DNA from 2 places in the Catellatospora aurea genome. Region 1 is predicted to be linked to the other one. Evidence: predicted binding sites of a transcription regulator. Region 1 holds the regulator's gene; the other holds the start of a gene.

Evidence for each region. Region 1 encodes HrcA, which represses chaperone genes, less so after heat shock. Its sites were predicted from a motif close to GGTTNGCACNCTCNNNNNGAGNGTGCNAACC; they were not measured.
Region 2: groL (chaperonin GroEL) is a predicted target of HrcA. The motif match lies at 11,482-11,512, and genes of this name have one in related genera.

Annotation. Positions count from the first base shown of each region.
Region 1 is NZ_JBHTAC010000005.1:196,990-211,849, forward strand. It holds gene ybeY (rRNA maturation RNase YbeY) at 1-334, opposite strand, end outside; gene ACFQO7_RS07445 (PhoH family protein) at 352-1,395, opposite strand; gene ACFQO7_RS07450 (serine hydrolase domain-containing protein) at 1,538-2,911, opposite strand; gene ACFQO7_RS07455 (histidine triad nucleotide-binding protein) at 2,922-3,275, opposite strand; gene ACFQO7_RS07460 (SDR family NAD(P)-dependent oxidoreductase) at 3,299-4,063, shown strand; gene ACFQO7_RS07465 (16S rRNA (uracil(1498)-N(3))-methyltransferase) at 4,181-4,915, opposite strand; gene dnaJ (molecular chaperone DnaJ) at 5,006-6,136, opposite strand; gene hrcA (heat-inducible transcriptional repressor HrcA) at 6,179-7,201, opposite strand; gene ACFQO7_RS07480 (DUF4870 domain-containing protein) at 7,431-7,931, shown strand; gene hemW (radical SAM family heme chaperone HemW) at 7,938-9,152, opposite strand; gene ACFQO7_RS07490 (enoyl-CoA hydratase-related protein) at 9,170-9,988, shown strand; gene ACFQO7_RS07495 (hypothetical protein) at 10,077-10,949, shown strand; gene ACFQO7_RS07500 (phytanoyl-CoA dioxygenase family protein) at 11,123-12,049, shown strand; gene ACFQO7_RS07505 (hypothetical protein) at 12,119-13,027, opposite strand; gene ACFQO7_RS07510 (hypothetical protein) at 13,169-14,320, opposite strand; gene ACFQO7_RS07515 (NUDIX hydrolase) at 14,758-14,860, opposite strand, start outside.
Region 2 is NZ_JBHTAC010000038.1:11,042-25,901, reverse strand. It holds gene ACFQO7_RS28075 (hypothetical protein) at 151-435, shown strand; gene ACFQO7_RS28070 (hypothetical protein) at 437-1,174, shown strand; SAM riboswitch class I at 1,396-1,509, shown strand; gene thrC (threonine synthase) at 1,520-2,800, shown strand; gene ACFQO7_RS28060 (GNAT family N-acetyltransferase) at 3,039-4,082, shown strand; gene ACFQO7_RS28055 (hypothetical protein) at 4,157-4,948, shown strand; gene ACFQO7_RS28050 (TetR/AcrR family transcriptional regulator) at 4,953-5,681, opposite strand; gene ACFQO7_RS28045 (hypothetical protein) at 5,703-6,152, opposite strand; gene paaN (phenylacetic acid degradation protein PaaN) at 6,263-7,915, shown strand; gene ACFQO7_RS28035 (serine hydrolase) at 7,993-8,763, opposite strand; gene ACFQO7_RS28030 (cold-shock protein) at 9,086-9,289, shown strand; gene ACFQO7_RS28025 (hypothetical protein) at 9,450-10,439, shown strand; gene ACFQO7_RS28020 (hypothetical protein) at 10,436-11,287, shown strand; gene groL (chaperonin GroEL) at 11,612-13,234, shown strand; gene ACFQO7_RS28010 (sugar porter family MFS transporter) at 13,500-14,860, opposite strand, start outside.

The DNA.
Region 1 (14,860 bases):
TGCGCGGGTCGGCGGAGCCGTACCGCAGCGCCTGCGCCGCGGCCACCTCCGGGCACAGCACGATGTCGCCGAGCAGCGACGGCTGCCCGCCGGAGGACTCCGACGGGCCGTGGTCGATGGTGTCCTCGTCCATCGGGAAGGCCAGCACGTCCGTGGGGCCGTCCTTGTCCATCCAGCGGTGGTTCAGCTCCGCCATGTAGTCGGAGTCGACCAGCAGCACCGACAGCTCGGCGAGCGGGTTGACCCCCATCTGGACCAGGGCGTGCCGGGCGACGGCGACGATGTTGTCCGCGTCGACGTCGATTCCGGACTCGTTGGCGATCTCGATAGACACTTTTTATTCCTTGGTCGTCAGCGGCGTCGCCCCGCGCCGCGTCGCGGCACGGAGTGGACGTTCGCCGGCAGCGTCTCACGCTGCTGGTCGTTGTCCCACTTCTCGTATGCGTCGACGATCTCGCCGACCAGCCGGTGCCGCACCACGTCGGCACTGGTGAGCCGGGAGAAGTGCACGTCCTCCAGGCCGTCCAGGATCTCCTGCACGACCCGCAGGCCGCTGCGCTGGTCGCCCGGCAGGTCGACCTGGGTCACGTCACCGGTGACCACGACCTTGGAGTTGAAGCCGAGGCGGGTCAGGAACATCTTCATCTGCTCGGGCGTGGTGTTCTGGGCCTCGTCCAGGATGATGAAGGCGTCGTTGAGCGTGCGGCCGCGCATGTACGCCAGCGGAGCCACCTCGATCGTGCCCTGCGTCATCAGGCGCGGGATCGACTCGGGGTCCATCATGTCGTGCAGCGCGTCGTAGAGCGGGCGCAGGTATGGGTCGATCTTCTCGTTGAGCGTGCCGGGCAGGAAGCCCAGCCGCTCGCCCGCCTCGACCGCGGGCCGGGTCAGGATGATCCGGGTGACCTGCTTGGCCTGCAGGGCCTGGACCGCCTTGGCCATGGCCAGGTAGGTCTTGCCGGTGCCCGCCGGGCCGATGCCGAAGACGATCGTGTTCGCGTCGATCGCGTCCACGTACTTCTTCTGGCCGAGGGTCTTGGGGCGGATGGTGCGCCCGCGGCGGGAGAGGATGTTGAGGGTGAGCACCTCGGCAGGCCGTTCGGTGGTGCCCTCATCGGTCAGCATGCCGACGGTGCGTCGGACGGCGTCCTCGGTCAGCGTCTCGCCCTTCTCGATAAGCTCCAGCAGCTCACCGAAGACGCGCTCGGCAAGCGCGTTCTCGGCCGCCGGGCCGGTGATGGTGATCTCGTTGCCCCGCACCAGGATGTCGCTGGACAGGGCCTTCTCGATGAGCTTGAGCACGCGATCGCCGGTGCCCAGCAACTGGACCATGACACTCGGGTCGGACACGGTGATCTTGGTCTGCACCGCGTTCGAAGAAGAACCAACGCTCATAAGTCGGCCGACCGGCCTTCCGCCACCTGCTCTCCGCACTCACCGGACCGGCTCAGGTCGCCGCCCGCTGGTCCCATCGTAGTCACCGATCCCACCATCGCCGCCAGTGGTTATGACGGCGTGCCCGAATCCGGACCCCGGGTCACTCACTCACCCATACGCCGTCGAAGGTCTCCTGGCGGCGGGTGAAGCGGTAGGTGGCCCAGTGCATGCGGACCACCTCGCCGGCGGCGTCGCGGGTCAGCCGCAGGCGCTCGCCCACCTCGCGGCCCGACACGGTACGCAGCACGTCCGGCTCGCCCGGCAGCGCCGCGAAGACGGCCGGGGCCGCGTCGGCCGGGTCGTCGGCACCACGGCCGGTCAGCACGCCGCCCTCCCAGCGGAACACGTACTCGTAGCCCTCGCCCCACCAGCGGCCCAGCACGCTGCGCAGGTGCTCGGGGGCGGGCTCGCCCGGGGTCCACGGCGCGACGTCGACCGGGTCGGCGGCGAGCGCCTCCTCGATCAGCCGGTGCGGCAGGTCGATGATCGCCGAGGCGGTGCCGGACGAGGCCAGCACGGCTGCGGCCATACCCCCTGGATTGCCGGGGCCGCCGTGGCGGCCGCACGCCGCGGCCAGGAAGCCGGGCATCGCGCCGTTGTGACCGACGTGCAGCACGCGGCCCTCGCGGGGCCACAGCATCAGGCCCAGGCCGACGCCCGAGCCCCAGAGCGTCTCGTTGCGCGGCGTGAGCGGCCAGCGGGCCTCGGCGAGGGTGTCCGCGGACAGCACCGCGCCGTCCGGGTCCACCGAGGCCGGGTCGGTCAGGAACGCCGCCCAGCGGGCCTGGTCGGCGGCGGTGCTCCACAGCTGCGCGGCCGGGCTGACCGCGCCGAAGTCGGTCGGCGGCTCCGGCCGGGCGTGGTCGGAGTACTCGTCGACCAGGTAACCGGTCGCGGCGTGCGCGGGCACGGCGTACGTGGTGGCGGACAGGTTCAGCGGGCGGCAGATGCGCTCCTCCACCAGGTCCCACCAGTCGCCGCCGAGCCGCCGCGCGGCCAGGTGCCCCAGCAGCGCGAAGCCCAGGTTCGAGTAGTGGAAGCGGCGCGCGGGCGGGTGGATCGCCTCGGTGCGGGTCAGGTCGTCGAGCAGGCCGGGCAGGTCCGGCGGGCTCAGCGTGTCCCACACGTCGCCGACCGGCTCACGCTGCAGGCCCGCGGTGTGCGACAGCAGCCGCCGGATGGTCAGCCCGCCGTGCGCGGGCACGTCGAGATGGGCGCCGATCGGGTCGTCGAGGTCCAGCAGGCCCGCGTCGCGGCACTGCAGCACCAGGACCGCCGTGAAGGTCTTCGTGATCGACCCGATCCGGAACGGGGTGTCGGCGTCCAGGGGCGCGCCGGGGTTGCCGGACCCGCCCACCTGGAAAGTCCACAGCGGACGGTCGTCGCGGCGCAGCGCCACGCTGAGGGCGGGCACCCGGGCCTCGGCCTGTACGGCGCGGACCAGGCGTTCGAGAGTGCGGTTCAGGTCTGCCACGGCGGCGAGACTACCCGGTGAGATCGCCGTCCATGTCGACGCCGCCGAGCACGTGCGCGTGCGCGTGGAACACGGTCTGCCCCACCGACGCGCCGGTATTGAAGATCACCCGGAAGCCCGTGCCGTCCAGGCCCTCGGCGGCGGCCACGTCGGCGACGGTGGCCAGCACCTCGCCGGCCAGCGCGAAATCGCCCACGGCCAGCGTCGCGACGTCGGCGTAGTGCTCCTTCGGGATCACCAGCACGTGCGTGGGGGCCTTCGGCGCGATGTCCCGGAAGGCGAGGGTGCGCTCGGTCTCGGCGACCACGGTCGCGGGGATCTCCCCCGCCACGATGCGGCAGAACAGGCAGTCGGCAACGGTCACGAGACAGATCGTAGGCTGCCTCCATGTCCGATTCACGAGCGGTGCTGGTCACCGGGGCGTCGCGCGGCGTCGGCCGGGCCGTCGCGGCCGCGTTCGCCGCCCGCGGCGACCGCGTCGCCATCCACCACCGCGACTCCGCCGACCTCGCCGAGTCGCTGCGGGCATCGCTGCCCGGTCAAGGGCACGCGGTGGTACGCGCGGACCTCGCCGACCCGGCCGCCGTCGCCACGATGGTCGACGCCGCCGCGCAGGCGCTGGGTGGGCTCGACGTGCTGGTCAACAACGCCGGGCAGGCCTACCCGCACCCGATCACCGGGGTCACCTACGAGCAGTGGCAGGAGCTGTGGACGCGCACGCTCGCGGTGAACCTGACCGGCCCGGCGAACGCCACCTACTGCGCGGTCCGGCACATGCTGGCCCGTCCCCCGGGCTCCCCGGCCGCCCGCGTGATCAACGTCGGCTCGCGCGGGGCCTACCGCGGCGAGCCCGGCCAGCCTGCGTATGGCGCCGCCAAGGCCGGCTTGCACGCCATGGGTCAGTCCCTGGCCGTCGCGCTGGCCCCGTACCGCATCGCCGTCGCCACCGTCGCCCCCGGCTACGTCCAGGAGGACGAGACCAACGCCGCCTACAAGGTCCCCCGCGGCGCCGAACACGCCGCGCAGAGCCCGTTCGGCCGGGTCGCCCGCCCCGAGGAGATCGCCGCCGCCGTCCTCTGGCTCGCCGACCCCGCCGCCGAATGGGCCTCCGGCGCCGTCCTAGACCTCAACGGCGCCTCCCACCTCCGCTGACCACCTCGCCCACCCCCCTTCTGCCGCAACTCTTAACACCTCGCGCCATCGACCCGCGCGTGAGGCCGCAACTCCTTCAGAGTTGCGACCCCCCCGGCGCGCGGGGCGGGGGTGGGGTTACCAGCGGGCGAGGCGGGTGGCGAGGACGCTGAGGGCGGCGACGCCGGCGGTCGAGGTGCGGAGCACGTTGTCGCCGAGGCGTACCGGAAGCGCGCCGGCCGCGGTGAACGTCTTCAGCTCGGCATCGTCGATGCCGCCCTCGGGGCCGACGACCAGCACGATCTCCCCGGCGGCGGGCAGCTCGACCTGGGACAGCCGCTCGGTCGCCTCCTCGTGCAGCACGTACGCGGCCGAGGCCGTCGCGAGGCGCTGGACGAGCTGTTTCGTGGACAGGTCGGGGTCGCCGCCGACCATGGGCAGGAAGGTGCGGCGGGCCTGCTTGGCGGCCTCGCGGGCGACCGCCGCCCACTTCTCTCGGGATTTCGCGCCCCGATCGCCGCGCCACTGGGCCACGCTGCGCGCCGCGGCCCAGGGCAGGATCTCGTCGACGCCGACCTCGGTCATCGCCTGCACGGCCAGCTCACCCCGGTCGCCCTTGGCGATGCCCTGGGCGACGACCAGGCGCGGGTCGGGCGCGTGGGCGTACCGCAGCTCGGTCACGATGAGGTCGAGCGTGCCCTTGCCGACGGCCGCGACCACCGCGGACGCCATGCCGCCGCGCCCGTCGGCGAGCAGCAGCGCCTCACCCACCCGCAGCCGCTGCACGGTCGCGGCATGGTGGCCCTCCGCCCCGCCGAGTGTGTAAAGCCGCCCCGAGGGCAGCTCGTCGACAAGAAACAGCGGCGCGCTCACGGCAGACACCCTCCAATGGCGATCATGAACTTATGGCACCGACACACCGTCGAACCGTGCCATAAGTTCATGATCAACGCGGGAAAACGGTCAGTGGCCGTTGAAGGCGTCGCGGACTCGGGAGAAGAAGCCGCCCTGCTTGGAGAGTTCAGCGACCTCCTCGCCGCGGGCGCGGGCGAACTCGCGGAGCATGCGCTCCTGCTCGCCGTCGAGGCGGGTGGGGGTGCGGACGTCGAGGTGCACGAACAGGTCGCCGCGGCCGGTGCCGCGCAGGTGCGGGACGCCCTTGGCGCGGATGCGCAGGGTCGAGTTCGGCTGGGTGCCGGGTTTGACCTCGACCTGCTCCTCGGAGTCCAGGGTCTTGATGGTCAGGCGGGTGCCCAGGGCGGCGGCGGTCATCGGGACGGTGACCTTGCAGTGCAGGTCGTCGCCCTTGCGCGCGTACACGTCGTGGGCCCGCTCGTGGATCTCCACGTACAGGTCGCCGGACGGGCCGCCGCCGGGGCCGACCTCGCCCTGGTTGGCCAGCCGGATCCGCATGCCGTCCTCGACGCCGGCCGGGATCTTCACGGTCAGGCTGCGCCGGGTGCGGACGCGGCCGTCGCCGGCGCAGGTCGGGCACGGGTGCGGGATGGTGGTGCCGAAGCCCTGGCAGGCGTTGCACGGACGCGACGACACGACCTGGCCCAGGAAGGTGCGCTGCACTGACTGCACCTCGCCGCGCCCGCCACACGTGTCGCAGGTCTGCGGATGGGTGCCCGCCGCGGTGCCGGCGCCGGAGCAGGTGGTGCACAGCACGGCCGTGTCCACGGTGATCGGGGCCTCGACGCCGAACGCGGTCTCGAACAAGTCGAGGTCAAGCCGCAGGATCGCGTCGGCACCCGGCCGGGTGCGCGGGCGCGGGCCGCGCGAGCCGCTGCCGCCGAAGAAGGCGTCCATGATGTCCTGGAAGCCGACGAACGGGCCGCCGCCGGGGCCGCCCGGACCCGCGCCGCCTCCGCCCGGCGCGAGCGGGTCGCCGCCCAGGTCCACCATGCGCCGCTTCTGGTCGTCGGAGAGGACCTCGTACGCGTTGTTGATGTCCTTGAACTTCTCCGCCGCGGCCGGGTCCGGATTGACGTCCGGGTGGTACTGACGGGCGAGCTTGCGGTAAGCCCGCTTGATGTCGTCGGCGTCGGCGTCCTTGGGAACGCCGAGAATGCCGTAGTAGTCCTTGGCCACGCTGTCCTCAAGCCTCGTTCAGCAACAACAGGAAATTCGGAATCAATGTCCCAGCATCTCGCCCACGTAACGCGCCACGGCGCGAACGGTGGCGATGGTGCCGGGGTAGTCCATGCGGGTCGGGCCGACGATGCCCATCCCGCCGACGACGGTCGCGCCCGGACCGTAGCCCGTGCTGACCACCGAGGTGGCCCGCAGGTCGACGACCTCGTTCTCGTCGCCGATGCGCACCCGGGCCGCGCCCGACTTCACCTCGTCGAAGAGCTTGAGCAGGATGACCTCCTCCTCCAGCGCCTCCAGGATCGGCCGCAGCGCGCCGGTGGTCAGGTCCAGCGGGCCCATCCGGGCCAGGTTCGACGTGCCGGCCAGGGCCAGCCGTTCCTCGTGCCGCTCGACGAGGGTCTCCAGCAGGACGCTGACCAGCGTGCTCATGGTTGCCTTGCCCTGCGGCTCGGCCCGCTCGACCAGGCCCTGCACCAGCGGCGGGGTGTCCACCAGCTTCACGCCGACCAGGGTCGCGTTGAGGGTGCGGCGCAGTTCGGTGATCTCGTCCGGCTCCACGGGGCCGGGCAGCTCGACGACCCGCTGCTCGACCCGGCCGGTGTCGGTGATCATGACGAGCAGCAGCCGGGTGGTGGAGACCGGGACCAGTTCCAGATGGCGTACGGAGGAGCGGGTCAGGCTCGGGTACTGCACCACGGCGACCTGGCGGGTGAGCTGGGCGAGCAGCCGGACCGCGCGGTGCACCACGTCGTCGAGGTCGACCGCGCCGACCAGGAAACGCTCGATCGCCCGGCGCTCCGCCGGGGAGAGCGGCTTGACCCGCGACAGCCGGTCGACGAACAGGCGGTAACCCCGGTCGGTGGGCACCCGGCCGGCCGACGTGTGCGGCTGGCGGATGAAACCCTCCTCCTCCAGCACGGCCATGTCGTTGCGCACGGTCGCCGGCGACACCCCCAGGGCGTGCCGCTCGACCAGCGCCTTGCTCCCCACCGGCTCCTGCGTCGCGACGTAGTCCTCGACGATGGCACGCAGCACTTCGAGTTTGCGGTCATCCAGACCCATACGCACCTCCCGGCTGGCACTCGTCGTGAGTGAGTGCCAGTCTACGTGGGCCGTCACCCGGACGGCATAGGCGTGGTGACGGGGTCGACACCACGCGGCATCCGACACCCAGCGCGGACATCGGCAAAGTGGACAGCGGGTAAACTCGGCCGATCGGCTCGCAGTGTGTCGCCTATCGGTCACGGGTGTTGACTGGCGCCGATTGATCCACAGACCTAGCCTGTCGGGCATGAGTGAACCCACCCCGCCCGGCTCCTCGGAGCCGCCGGTTCCTTCGGCCCCCTCTTACGAGCCGCCGGCCCCGGCAGCGCCGCCGTCGGCCCCCGCGTCTCCCCCGCCGTCCGCACCCGGCGGCTACACCCCTCCGCCGTCGGTCGGCGGCCCCGCCCCGGTCGGCTACGCCAACCCGGACGACAAGACCTGGGCCCTGGTCGCCCACTTCGGTGGCGCGCTGACCTGGTTCGTCGCTCCGCTGGTCGCCCTGCTCGTCAAGGGCAACGAGTCGCCCACGGTCAAGGCGCACGCGACCGCCGCGCTGAACTTCCAGATCCTCTGGGGCGTCATCAGCATCGTGAGCCTCTGCGTCGGCAGCTGCCTGAGCTGGCTGATCCTGCCCATGGTGCTGTTCTTCGTGCCGCTGTTCCCGCTGATCATGGGCGTCATGGCCGGTGTCAAGGCCAACAACGGCGAGCTGCCGAAGTACCCGCTGACCATGAGCCTGATCAAGTAAGTCGGGTCACCAGGCCAGCAAGGAGTGGACCACCGCGTCCGCGAGGAGACGGCCGCGCAGCGTCAGCGCTGCGCGGCCTTCTGCGTACGCGGAGGGCTCGAGCAGCCCGTCGGCCAGCGCCTGCCCCGCGGCGGCACGCCCGGCCTCGTCCAGCACGTCCAGTGGCAGGCCCTCGCTCAGACGCAGCCGTAGCAGCACGTCCTCGGTGTGGCGCTGCTCTTCGGTCAGCACCTCCCGGCCCAGGCCCGGGGAGAGCCCTTCGCCCAGCCGGGCCGCGTACTTCGCCGGGTGCTTGACGTTCCACCAGCGCACGCCGCCGACGTGGCTGTGCGCGCCGGGCCCGAGGCCCCACCAGTCGCCGCCGCGCCAGTAGAGCAGGTTGTGCGCGCAGCGGGCGGCCTGGTCGGCGGCCCAGTTGGAGACCTCGTACCAGCCCAGCCCGGCGGCGGAGAGCGCCGCCTCGGCCGCCAGGTAGCGGTCGGCCGCCACGTCGTCGTCCGGGGACGCCAGCTCGCCGCGCCGGATGCGGGCCGACAGGCGGGTGCCGTCCTCCACGATCAGGGCGTACGCGCTGACGTGGTCCACGCCCGCGCCGACCACCGCGGCCAGCGAGGCGGCGAAGTCGTCCTCGGTCTCCCCCGGCGTGCCGTAGATCAGGTCCAGGTTGACGTGCTCGAACCCGGCCTCCCGCGCCTCGATCGCGGCGGCCGGGGCGCGCCCGGCGGTGTGCTTGCGGTCCAGGATGCGCAGCACCCCGGGCGCGGCCGACTGCATGCCCAGCGAGATCCGGGTGAACCCGGCGGCGCGCAGCTCGCGCAGCGACGCCGGGTCGACCGACTCGGGGTTGGCCTCGGTGGTCACCTCCGCGCCGGCGGCGAGCCCCCACGTGCCGTCGATCGCCTCCAGCATCCGGCCGAGCTGGGCCGGCTTGAGCAGGGTGGGCGTGCCACCGCCGACGAAGACGGTGTCGACGCGCGGCGGGGCGGGCAGCACCTTCGCGGCCAGCGCCAGCTCGGCGAGCACCGCCTCGACGTAGCCCTCGGTGTCCGCGCCGCCCAGCTCCGAGGCGGTGTAGGTGTTGAAGTCGCAGTACCCGCAGCGGCTGGCGCAGAACGGCACGTGCAGGTACACGCCGAAGCCGCGCCCGCCGACGTCGGCCAGCGCGGACTCGGGCAGGACACCGGTGTCGGGTACGGGTTCACCGTCGGGAAGCTGGGCCACGGCTCTAGTCTGCCCTCATGTCCTCACCTGACTCCCACCTCGTCCGGGTCACCCACGCCCGCGGCGTAACGACGATCACCCTCGACAGCCCGCACAACCGCAACGCGCTGTCGCACCGGCTGATGACCGAGCTGCTGGCGGCGCTGGCCGAGGCGAACGCCGACGACCGGGTACGGGTGATCGTGCTCGACCACACCGGCCCGGTCTTCTGCTCCGGCGCCGACCTGGCCGAGACCGCCGCCGCGGCGAAGTCCGGGCAGATGCCGGCCGCGCTGCTGGGTGACGTGCTGGGCGCGGTGGCCCGGTCGGCCAAGCCCGTGGTGGCCGTGGTGCGGGGACCGGCCCGCGCCGGTGGGCTGGGTCTGATCGCCGCCGCCGACCTCGCGGTGTGCACGGCGGGGGCCACGTTCGCCTTCACCGAGGTGCGGCTGGGGGTGGTGCCCGCGCTGATCTCCGCCACGGTGCTGCCCAGGCTCGCCCCGCGCGCCGCCGCGGAGCTGTACCTGACCGGCGACGTCTTCGACGGCCCCCGCGCCGCCGCGATCGGGCTGGTCACCGCGACCGCGCCGGACGACGACGTGGACGCGGTCGCCGCGCGCTGGTGCGAGAGCCTGGTCCGGGGCGCGCCCGCCTCGCTGGCGACGACGAAGGAGCTGCTGCGCCGCCGCGCGGAGCCGGACCTGGACGCCGAGCTGGCCCACCTGTCGGAAATCTCGCTGCGCTTCTTCGGCTCCGCCGAGGGCCGCGAGGGAGTCGCCGCATTCCGGGAGAAACGGGATGCCGCTTGGGTTCCGCGGTCCGACGAGGACGGTGCCGTGGCGGCGGCCACCCCGTAGGGTGGCCTGAACGAGCCTGCGGCGGGGGCGGGCGGCTTGGGGACTTCGACAAGCCGCCCGCCCTCGCGCACATGTCGAGGAGGCCGCTGTGAAGGGCAAGCACGCGCTGACCGTCCTGGTGATCCTCGCCGTGGTGTTCGGCGTCGGCGGCTACCTCGCCCGGCAGCAGTTCGACGGCAAGCTGGAGATCCCGCTCCCCCGGCTCGGCGCGCCCGAGTGCGTGGCCCGCGCCGACGGCGAGGTGCGCCTGGACCCGGAGCAGATGGCCAACGCCGCGACCATCGCCGCCGTGGGGATCAGCCGCAACGTGCCCGACCGCGCGGTGATCGTCGCGCTGGCCACCGCCCTGCAGGAGTCGAAGCTGCGCAACCTGGAGCATCTCGGCGAGGGCAACGACCACGACTCGCTCGGCCTGTTCCAGCAGCGGCCCAGCCAGGGCTGGGGCACCGCGAAGCAGATCATGGATCCGCGGCACGCCGCCAAGCGCTTCTACACCAGCCTGCTGAAGGTCAAGGGGTGGCAGAAGATGCGGGTCACCGAGGCCGCCCAGCGGGTGCAGCGGTCGGCCTACCCCGAGGCCTACGAGAAGTGGGCCGAGGAGGCGACCGTGCTGGCCAAGGTGCTGACCGGGCAGCAGGCAGGCGGTGTGACCTGCGACACGTACAGCGACGAGCCGCCGGCCGACGCCGCGACCGCGAAGGCGCTGGCCGACCGGATCAAGGCCGACTTCGGCACCGCCAAGGCCAAGGGCGTCACCGCCGAGGGCGCCGCGCTGCGCGTACCGGCCGCGAACAGCAAGGCGGGCTGGCAGTTCGCGCACTGGCTGGTGGCCCAGGCGCCGATCACCGGGGTCACCCGGGTGACCTTCGCCGACCAGCAGTGGTCCGCCGGTGACCCCGCGTGGTCGAGCGCCGAGAAAGTGGCCGAACAGGTGGTGGCCGAGGTCGTCGCGGGCGGGTGACCCTGGTGGCAGGCCGCGCTGACGGTCCCCGCGCGACGACGTCACTCGGGAACGCGAGTTAGTATCGGCACTCGTTCGCGAAGGTTGCTCATCCCGGCACGCCACCCCCCAAGTCGCGCGCCCCGATCCTGCCTTCGACTGTGCCCAAGTCTGGAAGGACGCAAGGGGAGGACATGACCATCACCTCTCAGGAGCCGGCGACGGACTACGCGCCGCTCACCGACGCCGAGCGCAAGGAATTCCACGAGAACGGGTACAAGCACCTCCCCGGTGTCGTCAGCCCCGAGATCGTGGCCGAACTCCAGGCCGAGGCCGACCGCCTGTACGCCGCGAACAAGGACACCGGTCACATCGACAAGACCGGTTCGCTGCACCTGCTCGGCGCCGTCAGCCACAGCTCGGCCTTCGCCCGGATGCTCGACTACTCCCCGACCTTCCGCTGGGTCTGGGGTCTGGCCGGCTGGAACATCTACTCCCAGCACAACCACCTCGACGTCAACCCGCCGTACGAGGAGGACGAGACCCCGCGCTGGGAGTGGCACCAGGACGGCTGGCGGCAGAACTCCGACGCGGAGTACTACGCCCCGTACTACGGCGACATCCCGCGGCCGATGCTGTCGATCAAGGTCGCCATCGTGCTCAGCGACATCTCGGAGCCGGGCCGGGGCCAGACCCTGTGCATCCCGGGCTCGCACCTGAACAACCACATGTACCGGCCGACCGACCCGGCCGAGATCGCCAAGGGTCCGGAGGGCGCCGTGCCGTGGCTGGCCAAGCCCGGTGACGCGTTCATCTTCGACCGCCGCCTGTGGCACTCGCGCTCGCGCAACCGCTCGGACGTGACGCGCAAGATGCTCTTCATGAGCTACACCTACCGCTGGATCCGCCCGGTCGACGACATGCCGATCGACCGCGAGTCCGCGTGGTACGCCGGCCTCACCCCGGTGCAGCGCCAGCTCATCGGCGAGGCGTTCGGCAACCTGAAGGTGCAGAACATGTGGGGTGTCGGCGAGGGCGGCTGGATCGACGACACGATCCCGCTGCGCGCCGAACTGAAGGAGCGCGGCCTGCTGGACCGCAACGTCCCCTGGCTGCGCTGACCAGCGCATGAACCGACAGTGAGGCCGGGCCGCATCTCGCGGCCCGGCCTCACTGCTGCTGACGGGCGGTCAGTCCAGGATCTTCTGCCCGCCGGTGACGCACTGGCCGGCGACGAACGCCGAGCTGCTGATCGGCAGCGCCGGGCCGAGCTGGCCGAGCAGGCCGGACGACGCGCAGGTCTGCAGCGGCACGATGTCCAGGACCTGGTTGCTGAGCAGCGGGAGCACTGCTGGGTTCTTGCGCTTCTGGATGGTGCTGTTGCTGTTGTAGCAGTCACCCAGCACGGTGGTCGGCGACGTCACGGCCGCGGACACCCCGACGATCGATGCGGTCGAACCACAGACCTGAACCGCCGCGGCGTTCACGACCGAGCCGCTGAGCAGCGACACCAGGCTCTGCGGCCCTTCCTGCGCGCTGTCCTTGGGCGCGGCGATGAACGTGTTGGCGTTGGAGCAGTCGCCCACCACGGTGGCGGGTGAGGCGATCGCGGCCGTGACGCCGGCGATGGCCGCGTTCGAGCCGCAGACCTGGATCGGCAGCGCGTTCACCGAGGTGTCGTCCAGGATCGAGATGACCCCCTGCACCTGGTTCTGCCGGATCAGAACGTTGCCGTTGGCACAGTCGCCCAGCACGGTGTTCGGGGAGCGGAGGGCGACCGCGGCCGATACGACCTGAGCCGATGCGGAACCACATGCCTGCCACGCACCGGTGGTCAGCGCGCTGCCGTTGGCGATGGAGATCAGCGGCTGGCGCACCTCCCGCTGGGGGCCGCGGGCGACGTCCTTGACGGTCTTCACGGCAGCGAGCGCCTGTCCCGCGGCCTGCTGCACCGCCGCCTGCTTCAAGGTGGTCGCGGCGGTCCTGACGGGATCCACGTGCGCCGGTCCGGCCGCGGGCGCGGCGGTCGCCGCCGAACCCATCACCGCCACCGTAGCGAGCGCTCCGGCCGCGACGACCCCGGCCTTTCCTATCTGCATCGTCACTCCTTGTAGGATTTCTGGCCGCCGGCGCCCGAGTCGCAGGCACACGTCAGCGCGGCATGAGTTGTCGTTGGCGAGCATTCGAAGGGGCGAGTCGCGCTGGCGCGACCCGCCCCGTCCGCCGTGCCGGTTCAGCGACTAGTCGATGACCGTGTTGGCGTTGTAGCAGCTGCCGATGACCGTGTTGGGCGAGGTGATCGGAACCGCCGCGGCGATGATGTTCGCGCTCGTGGAGCCGCAGGACTGCAGCGGGAGCACGTTCAGCGAGGTGTTGTCCAGGGCGGAGATGACACCCTTGGGGTCGTCCTTGCTGATCTTCACGTTGGCGTTCTTGCAGTCACCGATGACGGTGTTCGGCGAGGTGATCGGGATCGCGATCGCCAGACCGTCGGGCGAGGTGGAACCACAGGCCTGGGCCGTGATCAGCTGCACGGCGGTGCCGTTCAGCGCGGAGATCAGGCTGACCGAGTCCTGGTCCCACGGCGCGTCCCAGCCGCCACCGCGCGCCTGCGGGGCGACGCGGGCGTTGGCGCGGTTGGCCCACGCGCTGCGGTTCTTCAGCGCGCTGACCTTCTTGACCAGGGCCTGCCGGGCCTTGTCCATCGCCAGGGACTGACCCATCGGCATGGCCTCGGTGCGAGCCGACTCCTGCCAGTGGTCGTCGTTGTCCCACTCGTCGTTGCCGTTGATCTCGATGTTGCTGTTCTGGCAGTCACCGATGACCGTGTTCGGCGAGGTGATCGGCACCGCGAGGGCGATGACGTTTGCGTCCGTCGAGCCGCAGGACTGAATCGACGCGATGTTGACCGCCGAGTCGTTGCCGACGCCGAGGATCGCCGCCTGCTTGTCGGTCTGCTTGATCTTGACGTTGGCGTTGGCGCACGCGATGTCGTTCTTGTGGCCGTAGCCGTCGTCGTGACCGAAGCCCGAGACCACGGTGTTCGGCGAGGTGATCGGCACCGAGATGCCCACCACGTTGCCGCTGGTGGAGCCACACTGCTGGAGGGCGGCCACGTTGACGACCGTACCGTTGAGCAGCGCGACGACCGACGCCGAGTCGATGTCCCACGGCGCGTCCCAGCCGTTGTTGTCGAAGCCGCCGCCGCGGGCGAGCTTCAGCTGGTTGGCCCCGACCTGGCGCATCGAGGTGGTCTTGCCCTCGGTGGTGGAGGCACCGGCCTGGGTCAGCGCAGAGGCGTCCGTGCTGGGCGCCGCAGCGGCAGGAGCCCCCATGATCGCCATCGTAGCGAGAGCGCCCGTGGCGACGGCTCCGGCCTTCTTCATCTGCATCGTCACTCCTTGTGCGACTTTGGAACCTGCTATGCCCTCATATCGGGCGAAAGCGGCAAAACACTGCACTTGGGGTAACGATGGGTAGATTGCCCAGTTACTACGGCTCCAGGCCTTTTGTCGGCAGATCTTTGGCCGACCGTGCACCCCCGCCAACCGAACAGCCATAACCCACACGAGCGACGGCGCATCCCCGCCGGAGACCACCTCCATGATCGCCCGACTTGCCCGGAAAACGCGCGTATCTTGGCCCGCCGGTCGCCCACCTGCCTGGCAAGTCGGGCGATCTTGGCTCGGGCAGGGCCGCGACCGCCGCAGCGAGCAGCGCCACGGTGCAGGTTCCTGGAAACTGCACGAACCGTAGGCTGGATTCCTGCACTTTCCTTGAAACTGCAGGCCGGTGGCCGCCGCAGGACCGTGTCTGCGGCGGGGGCGGGTCAGCGGGTAGGGAGGAGGGTGGCAGCGTCGCGGAGGGCGCGGTCCATCGTGGTGAAGGCCATGACGGGCGGGTCGGCCAGCGGGAGCCAGGCGGACTCGGAG
Region 2 (14,860 bases), on a different contig from region 1:
CGGAGTCGATGTGATGGGCCAGCGTCTATTGAGCCGGGGGTGCGGGCGGGACGCGTGGGGTGCGAGGCGCGGGCCTGCGCGGACGGATCCTGACGTTGCGCTTACATGGCGGGTGCGTCGGTCTGACGTGGCGTGGGCAGAGTGCCCTTCATGAGACGTGCCATCGCCATGACGGCCCTTGTGGTCGCTCTCGGGGTGGCGCTGACCGGGTGCCGCGGGGGCGGCAACCGGGACGCGCTGCCGCCGGCCGGGACGGACACCGGGAGCAGCACCGTCGCCACCACCCCCGCGCCCGCGCCGAAGACCGCCGCCCCGGTGGACGCGGCCGCCGCGGTGAGCCAGGCCGACAAGGACCTGGCGGAACTCGACAGGTTGCTGGCGGAACTGGACGGGCAGCTGAAGAAGGCAGAGGAGAGCCCGAACGATGAGGACTGACATGCTGATCCGACGCGGCCTGCTGTTCGCCGCCACCACCCTGACCGCCGCCGCGCTCGCCGCCGCCGCCGGGGTGCCCGCGCAGGGCGCGCCTGCCGTCGCCGGGGTCGCCGTGCAGGCGGCGGACCAGGCCGCGAACCTGGCAAACGCGAAGAAGCTGACGACCGTACGCATCGACGGCCGGCTCGCCCTGCTGCGGGCCGAGGGGGTCGCGATCCGCAACGCGGCGCGCCTGACCGACGCCCACCAGGCGGCGCTGCAGAAGATCATCGACGCGGACATCGCCGGTCTCACCGAGCTGCGCGCCAAGGTCGCCACCGAGACGACGACCGAGGCCGTCCGCACCGACGCGCGCAGCATGGTCGAGGACTACCGCGTGTACCTGCTGGTCCGCCCCCAGGTCCACCTGACCGTCGCGGCCGACGTGGAATCGGCGGCGCTGGCCCGCCTGCGTACCCTGCACGACAAGCTCGCCCAGGCCGTCGCGACGGCCAAGTCCGCGGGCAAGGACATGGGCGACGCCGAGGCGAAGCTGGCGCATCTGAAGTCCGAGCTCGACGCGACGGAGTCCGCCCTGTCCGGCCTCGCCGACGACCTGCTCGCCGTCCAGCCCGGCCCCGACGCCGCCGCCATCAAGGCCAAGACCGCCGCCGCCCGCGCTGACGTCCGCACCGCCCGCACCCACCTGCGCGCCGCCGTCGCCGACGCCAAAGCCCTCCGCACCCTCCTCAAGCCCTAAGCCCGAAGGAAGGGCACCTTCCCATCGCCATACGTAGAGGAAGGGCACCTTCTTAACCGCCGGGAGGCGGTGAGCTGGACTTCCGCGGGCCCGGACCGGTCTCCCCACCGGCCCGGGCCCGCGATGTTTCGGCGGGGCGGGGCGTGAGGCGTGCATCTCATCCGGTGGGAACGCTGGAAACGGCGATCTCGGTTCTGCTTAACTGCAAAGCACAACTGAATACCTCATCCAGAGGAGCTGAGGGACACGGCCCGACGACGCTCCGGCAACCACCATCGATGGCAGGTGCCAACTCCGTCCGGCGGGCCAGATCGGTGACGCCGGGAAGATGAGAGGAAACATCTCATGACGTCTGCCGTCATCGCGCCCCTCGGTGTCGATTCCCCCGCTCGCGGCCTGGAGTGCCGCGGCTGCGGCGCCCGCTTCCCGCTCGCCGCCCAGCACGCCTGTTACGAGTGTTTCGGCCCGCTCGAGGTCTGGTACGACGCGGACTCGCTGGCCAAGGTCACCCGCGCCCAGATCGAGGCGGGTCCGCAGAACATCTGGCGATACGCCGGGCTCCTCCCCGTCGGCCAGCAGGCCGCCGACCGGGTCTCCCTGAACCCGGGCCTGACCCCGCTGGTACGCGCCGACGCGCTCGCCGCCGAGATCGGCCTGCGGGCTCCGCTGTGGGTGAAGGACGACTCGGCCAACCCGACGCACTCGTTCAAGGACCGCGTGGTGTCGGTGGCGCTGACCGCCGCGAAGGCGCTCGGCTTCACCCGCTACGCCTGCGCCTCCACCGGCAACCTGGCCAACTCGGTCGCCGCGCACGCCGCCCGCGCGGGCGTGCCCTCGATCGTGTTCATCCCGCACGACCTGGAGCCCGGAAAGATCATCACCACCGCGGTGTACGGCGGTGACCTCGTCGCCATCGAGGGCTCCTATGACGACGTCAACCGGCTGTGCTCGGAGCTGGTGGAGACCGACGAGTTCGAGGACACGGCGTTCGTCAACGTGAACGTGCGGCCGTTCTACGCCGAGGGCTCCAAGACGCTGGGATACGAGGTCGCCGAGCAGCTCGGCTGGCGCATCCCGGCCCAGGTGGTCATCCCGATGGCCTCCGGTGAGCTGCTCACCAAGATTGACAAGGCGTTCGAGGAGCTGGTCTCGGCGGGCCTGGCCGTCGCTCCCGAGGGCGGCTGGAAGGTGTTCGGCGCGCAGTCGCTGGGCTGCAACCCGATCGCCACCGCGCTGCACGCGGGCACCGACGTGATCACCCCCGTGAAGCCGACCGGCATCGCGAAGTCGCTGAACATCGGCGACCCGGCCGCCGGCCTGTACGCGCTGGAGGCGGTGCGCCGTACCGGTGGCTGGATGGACTACGCCTCCGACGACGAGATCCGTGACGCGATCCGGCTGCTGGCGCGTACCACCGGCGTCTTCGCCGAGACCGCGGGCGGCGTGACCACCGCGGTGACCGCGAAGCTCGTCGCCTCCGGCAAGCTCGACCCGGACCTGGAGACGGTCGTCTTCAACACCGGCGAGGGCCTGAAGACGCTGGACGCGGTTGCCGAGCTGGTCGGCCCGACCTACCGGGTGAAGCCGTCGCTGAAGGCCGCCCGCGAGGCCGGTCTGCTGGGCTGATCCCCGACTCTTCGTCAAGGCGCTCCGGCCGCTCGCGCGGTCGGGGCGCCTTTCGCGTTCGCCTCGCGCCGCCTCGCCTCGCGCCGCGCCCGATGCTCGGCTGCTGTTGCGTTTGCGCAGGCCGCAGTGGGTGTCGTGTTAAGAAGGTGCCCTTCCTCTACCGATAACGATGTGAAGGTGCCCTTCCTTCGGAAAAAAGGGGGTGCGGGAGGGGGTGGGGGAGGGGGACGCTGGCGGGATGAGTCTGCATATCGGTTCCGTCAGCGTTGACGATCCCGGCTCCGTCGATGCGTGGGTGCGGGTGATGGACGAGGTGCGGGTGCATGAGTTTCCGCATTTTCCGGCGGTGACGCGGCGGGCGGGGGAGGCGATGCTGCGGCATCCGTTCCCGGCGCGGGGGATCGAGCATCGGGTGGCGTGGCTGGACGGGGAGCCGGTGGGGCGGCTGGAGACCTCGTGGATGACCGAGGAGAACCTCAAGGTTCTGTTCTTCACGTTGGAGGTCGTGCCGCGTTTTCGTCGGCGGGGCGTGGGGCGGGCGCTGTACGGCAGGGTGCTGGAGTGTGCGGGGGAGCAGGGGCGCACGGTGCTGCTGACCGGGAGTTCGCTGTCGAAGGACGGGCTGCCCGCGCCGGATGAGGCGCCGACCGGCTTCGCGGCGGCGCTCGGGTTCACGAGCACGTTGCCGGAGGTGCAGCGGCGGCTGGTGGTCGCGGACATCGACGACGGCTTGCTGGCGGGCATGGCGGCGGCGGCTCGGGAGAAGGCCGCCGGATACCGGGTGGTGCAGTGGCGGGATGGTGCTCCGGCGGAGCTGGCGGAGCGGGTCGCCTACCTCGACTCGCGGCTGATCTCCGATGCGCCGATGGGTGACATGCAGGTCGAGCCGGAGCAGCCGGACGTGGCGCGGATGCGCCGGATCGAGGCGGTGCTCGCGGGGCGCGGGCGGCGGCTGTACCACACCGGGGCGGTGCACGAGGACACCGGCGACCTGGTCGCGTGGACCACCATCTCCACGGGGGCGGAGACGCCGGGGCACGCCTGGCAGCAGATCACCATCGTGGACCCGAAGCACCGGGGGCACCGGCTGGGCGCGCTGGTGAAGGTGGCGAACCTGCACCACTTCCGGGCCGCGGAGCCCGAGGTGACCGTCATCGACACGTTCAACGCGGCGGAGAACAGTTTCATGATCTCCATCAACGAGCAGATGGGCTTCCGGCGGATCGCCGCATTCCAGAACTGGCAGCGTGAGCTGGAGGGCTCGGCCGAACCGGCGGCATAAAAAGGTCTATTTGCCTAAAACGGACTGGCCGTATGCCCGGCACCCCGCGGGTGTCGTGATCGTTGATCAGGGACATGAGGCCCCGATTGCTCGTGTCCCTGATCGCAGCCCTCACCATCGTGCCGGCGACCCTGGTCGCCACCCCCGCCGTGGCGCTCGCTCCGCCGGGCGGCGGCACCCTCACCACGAAGGTCTTCGCGACCCGGGAGGGCCTGGTCGGCTGGAAGACCGCCAACGGCCACAAAATCACCAAGCGGGACTGGTTCGCGGCGCTGCCCTCGTGGCGCGGGCTGTCCGACCGCGGCGAGGGCGACAAGAGCGTACGGGTCTGCCACCAGGGCAACGACCGGTGCGTGTTCCTGCCGGTGTGGGACGTCGGCCCGTGGAACACCAAGGACGACTACTGGGCCGACGACCGGCACATGTGGGAGAAGCTGCCGCGCGGCAAGCCCCAGGCGCAGGCGGCCTACCAGGACGACCACAACGACGGCGAGGACGAGTTCGGCCGCGAGGTGCTCAACCCGGCCGGCATCGACATCGCCGACGGCGCGTTCTGGGACGGCCTCGACCTCGACGACAACGACTGGGTGCACGTCACCTTCCTGTGGACGGGCGAGGGCGACCGGGGTGTCGTCGACACCGACGACGGCGAGTGGCTGCGCGTGCGTTCGGCGCCGAAGGTCAAGGCCGCCCTGCGCGGCGGAGCGGGCGAGTACGCCCAGGTGCCGATCCGGTGCCAGGTCAAGGGCGACAAGGTCAAGGGGACGGTACGCACCACCGACCTGTGGAACCGGGTCGGCGACGGCATCTACCTGTCCCACGCGTACGTCCGGCTGCTCGACGGGGCCAAGCCGCGCAAGTGCTGAAGCCTCAGCGGGTGGCATGCGGCCAGAGGGTCTCCAGCAGGGCCAGGCCGCGGGTGGTCAGCGGCTTGAAGATCTTCATGCGGGACGCGCCGACCAGGTACTCCAGGTAGGGCACGGCCAGGTCCACCACGGCCCGGGTGCGGCGCTGGCCCGGCGTGGTGTCGTGCACCCAGTACACGACCAGGCCGAGCTGGGCCAGCCACAGCAGCTGCGGCAACCGCGCCCGCAGCTGCGGGTCCATCTTCGTCTCGGTGCTGTCGACCAGCCGGTGGAAGATGCTGGTCGCCAGCTCGCGGGCCTGCGCCGACTCCGCGCTGAACGGGCTCACCGGCGAGCCGGGCACCGCCGCGATGCCGATGAACCGGCCCGCGAACGCGTGGTGCGGAGCCCACACCTCGATGCCCTCGCGCAGGATCGCGGCCAGCCGGTCGCCGAACGACGTGCCGCTCGCGAGGATCGGCTCGACCCGGGCCAGGTGCTCGCGCTGCAGCTCCAGGTAGAACTCGGAGACCAGGGCCTCCTTGGCGGGGAAGTAGTAGTAGGCGTTGCCGACCGAGACCCCGGCGTCGGCGGCGATCGCCCGCATCGTCGTCTTCTCGTACCCGGCCTCGCCGAACAGGCGGATCGCGCTGGTCACGATGGCCTGGCGGGTCTGCTCGCCCCGGGACGTGTCAGCGGCCCGTCCCCGGGCCGCCGGAGCGGCGGGGGACGAGCCGTTGTCGGTGTGCGTCACGCTGCCCACGCTAGCGGCGGCTCAGGCGGCGGGGGTCAGGTGGCGCGGGTCGGCTTGCCGGTCCGCCGGGGTGTCGGCGGGCTGCCGGGTCAGCGCGGCGGCGGGTACGGCGTACACCCTGGTCGGTTGGCCTTGCATCTGCCGGCGCAGCCGGCCGAGCAGCAGCACGGTGCCGAGGTGCACCAGCACCAGGGCGAGGGTGATGACGCCGATCTTGGTGGCGAGCGTCTCGACCGCGTCGACGGGGCCGGTCACCTCGTCGTAGGTCTTCATGGCGATCGCCATGTAACCGAGGTTGAGCAGGTAGAAGCCGACGACGAGGAACTTCGTGACGGCGGCGGCGAGCTCCCCGGTGGGCAGCACGTCGCGCAGGAACGCCTGCCCGTGCCGCTGCAGGGTGTGGCCGACCCAGAGGGTCAGCGCGAGGGTGACGACCGCGTAGGCCAGGTATACGGCCAGCTTCGGGTCCATGTTCCAGCTCCGATTTGAACGTGTTCAACTTTCGGACTTCTTCATGCTGACACAAGACTTGAACGTGTTCAACTGTGGCTCCGCTCACCCCGTCGGGCATGATGAGGGGCATGACTGTCACCACCACGGACCTCTTCGCCACCCATGAGGAGCTGCTGAACAGCGCGCTGCGGGCGATCACCGAGCGCGGCTACTGGTCGGCGTACCCGGAGTCGCCGAGCCCGAAGGTGTACGGCGAGACCGCCGCCGCCGACGGCAAGGCCGCGTTCGAAGCCCTGCTGGGCAAGGACTTCCCGCTGGACCAGCCCGCCGACGAGTGGGTCGGCCCGGAGCGCTCGCCGTTCGGCATCCCGCTCGGGGTGCGATACCCCCGCACCAGCCCCGACGCCCTCATCGCCGCCGCCAAGGCCGCGCTGCCCTCGTGGCGCGACGCCGGGCCGCGCGTGCGCGCCGGGGTGTGCCTGGAGATCCTCGCCCGCCTGCACAGGCGGGTGTTCGAGCTGGCCAACGCGGTGCACGCGACGACCGGCCAGGCGTTCGTGATGGCCTTCCAGGCCGGCGGCCCGCACGCGCTCGACCGCGCGCTGGAGGCGGTCGCCTACGGCTACGCCGAGCAGACCCGGCAGGTCGGCTCCGTGGTGTGGACCAAGAAGGCCGACACGCTGGCCAAGACGTACCACCTGGTGCCGCGCGGCATCGGCCTGGTCATCGGCTGCAACACCTTCCCGACCTGGAACTCCTGGCCGGGCCTGTTCGCCTCGCTGATCACCGGCAACCCGGTGCTGGTCAAGCCGCACCCGGGCGCGGTGCTGCCGCTGGCCATCACCGTGCAGGTCGCCCGCGAGGTGCTCGCCGAGGCCGGGCTCGACCCGAACACGGTGCAGCTCGCCGTCGACACCCGCGAGGCGCCGGTCGCCAAGGACCTGGCCCTGCGGCCCGAGATCCGGCTCATCGACTTCACCGGCTCCACCGCCTTCGGCGACTGGCTGGAGGCCAACGCCCGGCAGGCGCAGGTGTACACCGAGAAGGCCGGTGTGAACACCGTCGTCGTCGACTCGACCGACGACTTCGCGGGCATGTGCCGCAACCTGGGCTTCTCGCTCACCCTGTACAGCGGCCAGATGTGCACCACCCCGCAGAACCTGCTCATCCCGGCCGGTGGCATCGCGACCGAGGCCGGGCACAAGAGCTTCGACGAGGTCGTCGACGGCATCGCCGGCGCGGTCCGCGCGATCACCGCCGACCCGGCCAAGGCCGTCGAGTTCACCGGCGCGATCGTCAACGACGACGTGGTGGACCGCATCGCCGCCGCCCGCAAGATGGGCGACGTGGTGCTCGACTCGGCCGAGCTGGCCCACCCGGCGTACGCCGACGCGGTGGTCCGCACCCCGATGATCGTGAAGGTGACCGACGGCTACGGCAGCGAGTGCTTCGGCCCGGTGACCTTCGCGGTGCCGACGGAGTCGACCGCGCAGAGCATCGACATCTTCCGGGAGACGGTCGGCGAGAAGGGCGCCATCACGGCGGCGGTGTACAGCACCGACGAGTCCGTGCTCGACGCGGTCGAGCAGGCGGCGATGGAGGTGGGCGTGCACCTGTCGGCGAACCTGACCGGCGGCATCTTCGTCAACCAGTCGGCGGCGTTCTCGGACTTCCACGCCTCCGGCGCGAACCCGGCCGCCAACGCGGCGCTGACCGACGGCGCGTTCGTGGCGAGCCGCTTCCGCATCGTGCAGTCCCGCCGCCCGGTCGCCGCGGCCTAGCCCGCCGGACGCGCAGCGCGAAAGGAAGGGCACCTTCACAACGCTATGCGTTGTAGAAGGTGCCCTTCCTTCGCTTCTCAGGGCAGGGCGGGTTTGAGTTGTTCGGCGACGGACGCGCAGAGGTCGCGGCCGTGGTCGAAACCGTAGCGGGCCGGGTAGCGCAGCAGCACGCTCATGCTCCAGTGGTCGGTGACCGCCAGGCAGGCCATGTGCCACAGCTTGTCCTCGGTGCGCAGCAGCCAGCCGTTCTTGATGGCGATGGTGGCGGCGACCTCCGGCGGGAACGCGGCCCGCGGCCCGAAGTCGCCGACCCCGCGCACCAGGCGCATCTGGGTCAGCAGCCAGTCCGTCCAGTGCGGCCCCGCCGCGCGGCCGTCGGCCAGGCAGACCCCGAGCCGCGCCACGTCGCGCGCCGACACCTCGGTGTTCGACCAGTAGCCGTCGATCCGGTACGGCTTCGACTCGGTCAGGCCGCAGATCTGCACCATGCGCTCGATACCCGCCCGGCCGCCGTTGCGCTCGTAGAACTCGTACGCGGCCTTGTTGTCCGAGTCGCGGATCATGATGATCAGCCGGTTCAGGCTGCGCTCGTCCGGGTAGTCGGTGCGGCGCAGGAAGTCGGCGGCCAGCCACACCTTCACCAGGGACATGGTGTCGCTCGGGGCGTCCAGGTTGGAGGAGCCGGCGATCTGGCCGGTGCGCCGGTCCAGCATCGCCCAGCTGGCGAAGCCCTCGGTGTCCAGCCGTACGGGGGGAAGTTCCAGCCGGGCGGGTGACGCTGAGTCGCGGTCGCGGGAGGCCCCCGGACGTGGCGCCGCGTTCGTTCCGTAGTGCAGTGCCCATTGCATGACCGCACCCGTCACGAGTAAGGCGACGGCGCACAGGGAGGTGGCGATGACGGGCATGAAGGCGGCCGGAATGCGGCGCGAACGGATGCGGCGGCGGTTGTCCACGTTCCACCCAACCCCCGGGTGGCCCGCCCGGTCACGCGATAGAGCGCGCTCATGGTCAGATTGCCGACTGTCGAACTGTAATGGGAGCATTACAGGTCCGTTTTGGGGCTGTGCGAGGGTACCGGTGCTCGTGTAGCGTGCGAGGACGGCTGACAACACCAGCCGGGGGTGGCCCGCTACAGGACCGCCCAGCTTTACAGAAGTGAGGAAGTGCACCGTGGCACAGGGCACCGTCAAGTGGTTCAACAGCGAGAAGGGCTACGGCTTCATCGCGGTCGACGGAGGGCAGGACGTATTCGTCCACTTCTCCGCGATCGAGATGGACGGCTACAAGGCGCTCGACGACGGTCAGCGCGTTGAGTTCGAAATCGCCCAGGGCCAGAAGGGCCCCCAGGCTGAGAAGGTCCGGGTCATCGCCTGACCGCTTGGCCATCAAAGCTTGAGTAATACGGAAAGGGCTCTGATCCCACAGGATCGGGGCCCTTCCGCCTTTCCCGGGTACGGCGTCGGGCCGTAGGGACAGCGGCGCGGGCGGGCGCGTGCCAAACTGGGCGACCCCTCCCTCCGACCTGGAGCAGCACATGCCCGAGCCCACCCCGAACCCCTACGACGCGGGCGAGCCGCTGCCGGCCGAACAGGGTTTCCGGCCGCCCGACGAGGCATACCGCGCGGCGACGCCGGACTTCGCCCCGGAGCACGACCCGCTGGTCAATCCGGCCGGGCAAGGGTTCAGCGGCTGGTCCTACCGGGTGGGCGGCGTGCTGCGGCGCGGGTGGTCGCAGTTGCTCGTCATCTTCGCGCTGACCCACCTGCTGCCGACCGTCGTGTTCGGCGTGCTGCTGGTCGCCGGTGTGGTCGCGCGCGGCGGCTTCGACCTGAGCATTCTCAGCCGCTCGGACATGGCCGAGGAGCTGATCGCCACGCTGCTGGCGACCGCCGCGGCGTACGTGGTGGTCGTGCTGCTGCTGCAGATGCTCGGCTACGCCGCGGCCACCCACCTGGCCACCCGGCAGGCGGCCGGGCTGCCGGTGACGGTCGGCGAGGCGATGCGCTACGGGCTGCGCCGCATGCTCGGCCTCACCCTCTGGCACCTGCTGGCCTACCTGCTCGTCGGCCTCGGCATCGTCGCCGTCGCCGCGTGCTGCTTCCAGGTCGCCTCGCTGATCGGGGTGATCCCGGTGCTGCTCGTCGGCGCATACCTGATGCTGGTGATCGCACTGCTCGGCCCGGCGTTCCTGTTCGAGCGCGGCAGCCCGCTGCGCCGGTCCAGCACGCTGCTGCACAACGCGTTCTGGCCGACCACCGGACGGCTGCTGCTGCTCGGCCTCACCCTGGTCGCCGGCTCCGTCATCGAGCAGATGCTCAGCGCGATCGGCGCCACGGTCGTGCCGCCGGGCGACACCGCCGTGGCCGTCGCGGTGACCGGCGGCGTCACCCTGCTCGCCGCCGTCATCGAGATCCCGCTGACGATGGTGCTGTTCAGTGGCATCCTCATCACGTACGCCGAGCGCCGCGGCGCCGAGGACACCGTCTCCACCGGACGGCTCGTCGAGGAGCTGGCCGCGCGGTGACCGAGCTGAGCCCACCCCGGCCGTCCTGGTTTCGCGAGACGCTGACGCTGCTGCGGAGCTGCTGGCGACCGGTGCTGGCGATCAGCGTGGTCACCGAGGCGGCCATGCTGATCGCCGGCGGCGCGCTGCTGCTGTGGTTCTACGGCGGACCCGGCCGCCAGTTCGGTCTGGACGAACCCCTGCTCGTGGCCGTCGGCTACGGGCTGCCGGCGGTGCTGACGGCCGCATGCTCCGCCTGGATGTGGGCGGCGGCGGTCGAGGTGTTCCGCGGCGTCGCCGAGGGCCGCCGGGTGCGGATCGGCGCGGCGCTGAGGCTGGGACTGTGGCAGTCCGGCCGGCTCACCCTGTGGCTGGCCGGAGTCGGCCTGCTCCGGGCGGCGGGCAGCATCTACCTGCTTTACGTGGTGCTGGACTCCGCACAGGCGCTCGGGATGTACCGGACCGCCTCGACCGCGGTGACCGCCGGCGGCTGGTACCTCTCCTTCTCTGTCGCGCTGCTGCCGCTGGTGGTGCTGCTCGGCCGGCGTGGACCGGGCCGGGCGTGGCGGCTGGCGCACAGCCGGGCGGCCACGATCGGGCAGATCATCGCGGTGCTGCTGTTCGGCTTGGCCGTCGACGAGGTGGCCGATCGGGTGCTGAGCGTGGTGTTGCAGGTCGAGATGCGGTTCACGCTGCCGCTGGCGGTGGAGGTGGCGGTGGATTCGATCACCGGTGTCCTGGTGTCGACCGTGACGATGGCCGCGCTCACGGTCGCCTACCTGCGCCGGGTGGCCTCACCGGCGCCGCCCGCCGGTGATCCCGCGCCGGGCGGCGCGGAACCTGTCGTCATCGAACTCGGGCGCGCCTGATGAGCCCGTCCCGCCCACCGGCTTGTGGTGGGCGGGATCCCGGCCAGTCCCCGGCTTGGGCACCGGTCCTCGGGGGTGCCGCCAGGCCATATACACAGCTGCCAAGGTGAACGCGGCCCGGTGGCGCATACCCGGGAAAGGCTGTGATCATCCCGTGTTCGCTTGCACTCGGGGTGCGAGAGTGCTAAACAGGTGATTGGCACTCTCCTCGTGTGAGTGCCAATACGAGACCAGAAGTCGGAGTTGCGGGGCTGCCGAATGGTGGCAGCCGGTCGTCGCGGGCCAGCTCTCCGACCTCGGATTGTCCAGGAGGACAACGCCGTTATGGCCAAGATTATCGCGTTCGACGAGGAGGCTCGCCGCGGCCTCGAGCGGGGAATGAACGTCCTCGCTGACGCCGTAAAGGTGACGCTCGGCCCCAAGGGCCGCAACGTCGTGCTCGAGAAGAAGTGGGGCGCCCCCACCATCACCAACGATGGTGTGAGCATCGCCAAGGAGATCGAGCTCGAGGACCCGTACGAGAAGATCGGCGCTGAGCTGGTCAAGGAGGTCGCCAAGAAGACCGACGACGTCGCCGGTGACGGCACGACGACGGCGACCGTCCTGGCCCAGGCGCTGGTCCGCGAGGGCCTGCGCAACGTTGCCGCCGGTGCGAACCCGATGGCCCTGAAGCGGGGCATCGAGGCCGCCGTCGCGTCGGTGGCGGAGGAGCTCTCGAAGCTCGCCAAGGACGTCGAGACGAAGGAGCAGATCGCCTCCACCGCCTCGATCTCCGCGGCTGACCCGACCGTCGGCGAGATCATCGCCGAGGCGATGGACAAGGTCGGCAAGGAAGGCGTCATCACCGTCGAGGAGAGCAACACCTTCGGCCTGGAGCTGGAGCTCACCGAGGGTATGCGCTTCGACAAGGGCTTCAACTCGGCCTACTTCATCACCGACCCTGAGCGCATGGAGGCGGTCCTGGAGGACCCCTACCTGCTCATCGTCAACGGCAAGATCAGCAACGTCAAGGACATGCTGCCGATCCTCGAGAAGGTCATGCAGAGCGGCAAGCCGCTGCTGATCATCGCTGAGGACGTCGAGGGCGAGGCCCTGGCCACCCTGATCGTCAACAAGATCCGTGGCACCTTCAAGTCCGTCGCCGTCAAGGCGCCGGGCTTCGGCGACCGCCGCAAGGCCATGCTGCAGGACATCGCCATCCTGACCGGTGGCCAGGTCGTGTCCGAGGAGGTCGGCCTCAAGCTCGACAGCACCGGTCTCGACATGCTGGGCCGCGCCCGCAAGGTCGTGGTGACCAAGGACGAGACCACGATCGTCGACGGCTCCGGTGACGCCGACCAGATCAACGGCCGGGTGAACCAGATCCGCGCCGAGATCGAGAAGTCGGACTCCGACTACGACCGTGAGAAGCTGCAGGAGCGCCTGGCCAAGCTGGCCGGCGGTGTCGCGGTCATCAAGGTCGGCGCGGCCACCGAGGTCGAGCTCAAGGAGCGCAAGCACCGCATCGAGGACGCCGTTCGCAACGCGAAGGCGGCCGTCGAGGAGGGCATCGTCGCCGGTGGTGGCGTCGCGCTCGTGCAGGCCGGCAAGACCGCGTTCGAGAAGCTGGACCTCTCGGGCGACGAGGCCACCGGTGCCAACATCGTCAAGGTCGCGCTCGACGCCCCGCTGCGGCAGATCGCCGTCAACGCGGGCCTCGAGGGTGGCGTCGTGGTGGAGAAGGTGCGCAACCTGGAGCCCGGCTGGGGCCTCAACGCTGCGACCGGCGAGTACGTCGACCTGCTGAAGGCCGGCATCCTCGACCCCGCCAAGGTGACCCGTTCGGCGCTGCAGAACGCGGCCTCGATCGCGGCCCTGTTCCTCACCACCGAGGCCGTCGTGGCCGACAAGCCGGAGAAGGCCGCCGCTGCGCCGGCCGGCCCCGGCGGTGGCGAGATGGACTTCTGATCCGTCAGGATCAGAAGCGGTATCAGGGCTGATCCGTCAGGATCAGATCCACCGCAACACCTGAACACGACGAAGGCCCCCGAGTTCCGCTCGGGGGCCTTCCCGTTGCCCGCCCCGCCCCGCGCCGCCCCCGCGCCGCCCCGCCCCCGCGCCGCCTGGCGCAACTCTTAACGACTTGCGGCTACCAGGTCCGGATGAGGCCGCGACTCTTTAAGAGTTGCGGCAGGTGGGGGCGGCGGCCGGGCCAGGCGAGCGGGTGGGTGGGTCACATGGCTTCGAGTTCGCGGCCCTTGGTTTCGTGGACGGCCTTCCAGACGAAGAGGAAGGCGAGCAGGGCGAACAGGGCGTACAGGCCGTAGGCGAAGGTCAGGCCGATGTTGGACAGCGCCGGGAAGGTGGTGCTGATCAGCCAGTTCGCGATCCACTGCGCCGCGGCGGCGACGGCCAGCGCGGTGGCGCGGATCTTGTTGTTGAACATCTCGCCCAGCAGGACCCAGACCACCGGGCCCCAGCTCATGCCGAAGGCGACCACGTACAGGTTGGCGGCGACGAGGGCGACCTTGCCGATCGCCGGGCTGAGCGTCGTCAGCGTCTCGCCCTCGGGTCCGATCGTCTGCGTGGCGGTGGAGAAGCACCAGGCCATGACGCCGAGCGTGAGCACCATGCCGGCCGCGCCGACGAGCAGTAGCGGCTTGCGGCCGACCTTGTCGACCAGGGCGATGGCGATGAGCGTGGTGACGATGTTGGTGATGCTGGTGATGACCGTGATCAGCAGCGCGTCGGACTCGCTGAAGCCCACCGACGCCCACAGCGCCGACGAGTAGTAGAAGATCACGTTGATACCGACGAACTGCTGGAACACCGAGAGCAGGATGCCGACCCAGACGATGGGCAGCAGGCCGAGGCGAGGGCCCTTGAGCACGCTCAGGTGGACCTTCTCGGTCGCGCCGGCCACGGTCTGCCTGATGTCGGTGATGCGCTTCTCGACGTCGCCGCCGATCAGCCGCTTGATCACGTCACGGGCCTCGGCGAGTCGGCCGCGGCGCACCAGATAGCGCGGGGATTCGGGAATCTGCAGTGCCAGCACCGCGTAGATGATCGCGGGGATGGCGGCGGAGGCGAACATCCAGCGCCAGGCGGCACCGCCCCACGGCACCGCCTCCATCGCACCGCCGGCCACGTCGGCCAGCAGGTAGTCGACCAGCAGGGCGACGAAGATGCCGCTGACGATGGCGAGCTGCTGCAGCGAACCGAGCCGGCCGCGGATGTGCGCGGGCGACACCTCGGCGATGTACGCGGGCGCGATGACGCTCGCCGCGCCCACCCCGAGGCCGCCGACGAGCCGCCAGAACGTCAGGTCGACGGGGCTGAAGGCGAGGCCGGAGCCGATCGCGCTGGCGATGAAGAGCCCGGCGGCGATCAGCATGACCTTGACCCGGCCGAGCCGGTCGGCCAGCGGGCCGGCGAACCAGGCGCCGGCGGCGCAGCCCAGCAGGGCCGACGACACGACGAAGCCGAGTGCCACCGAGCCCAGGTGGAAGGTGTTGCGCAGAGCGTCGACGGTGCCGTTGATGACCGCGGTGTCGTACCCGAAGAGGAAACCGCCCACCGCCGCAGCGGCGGCGA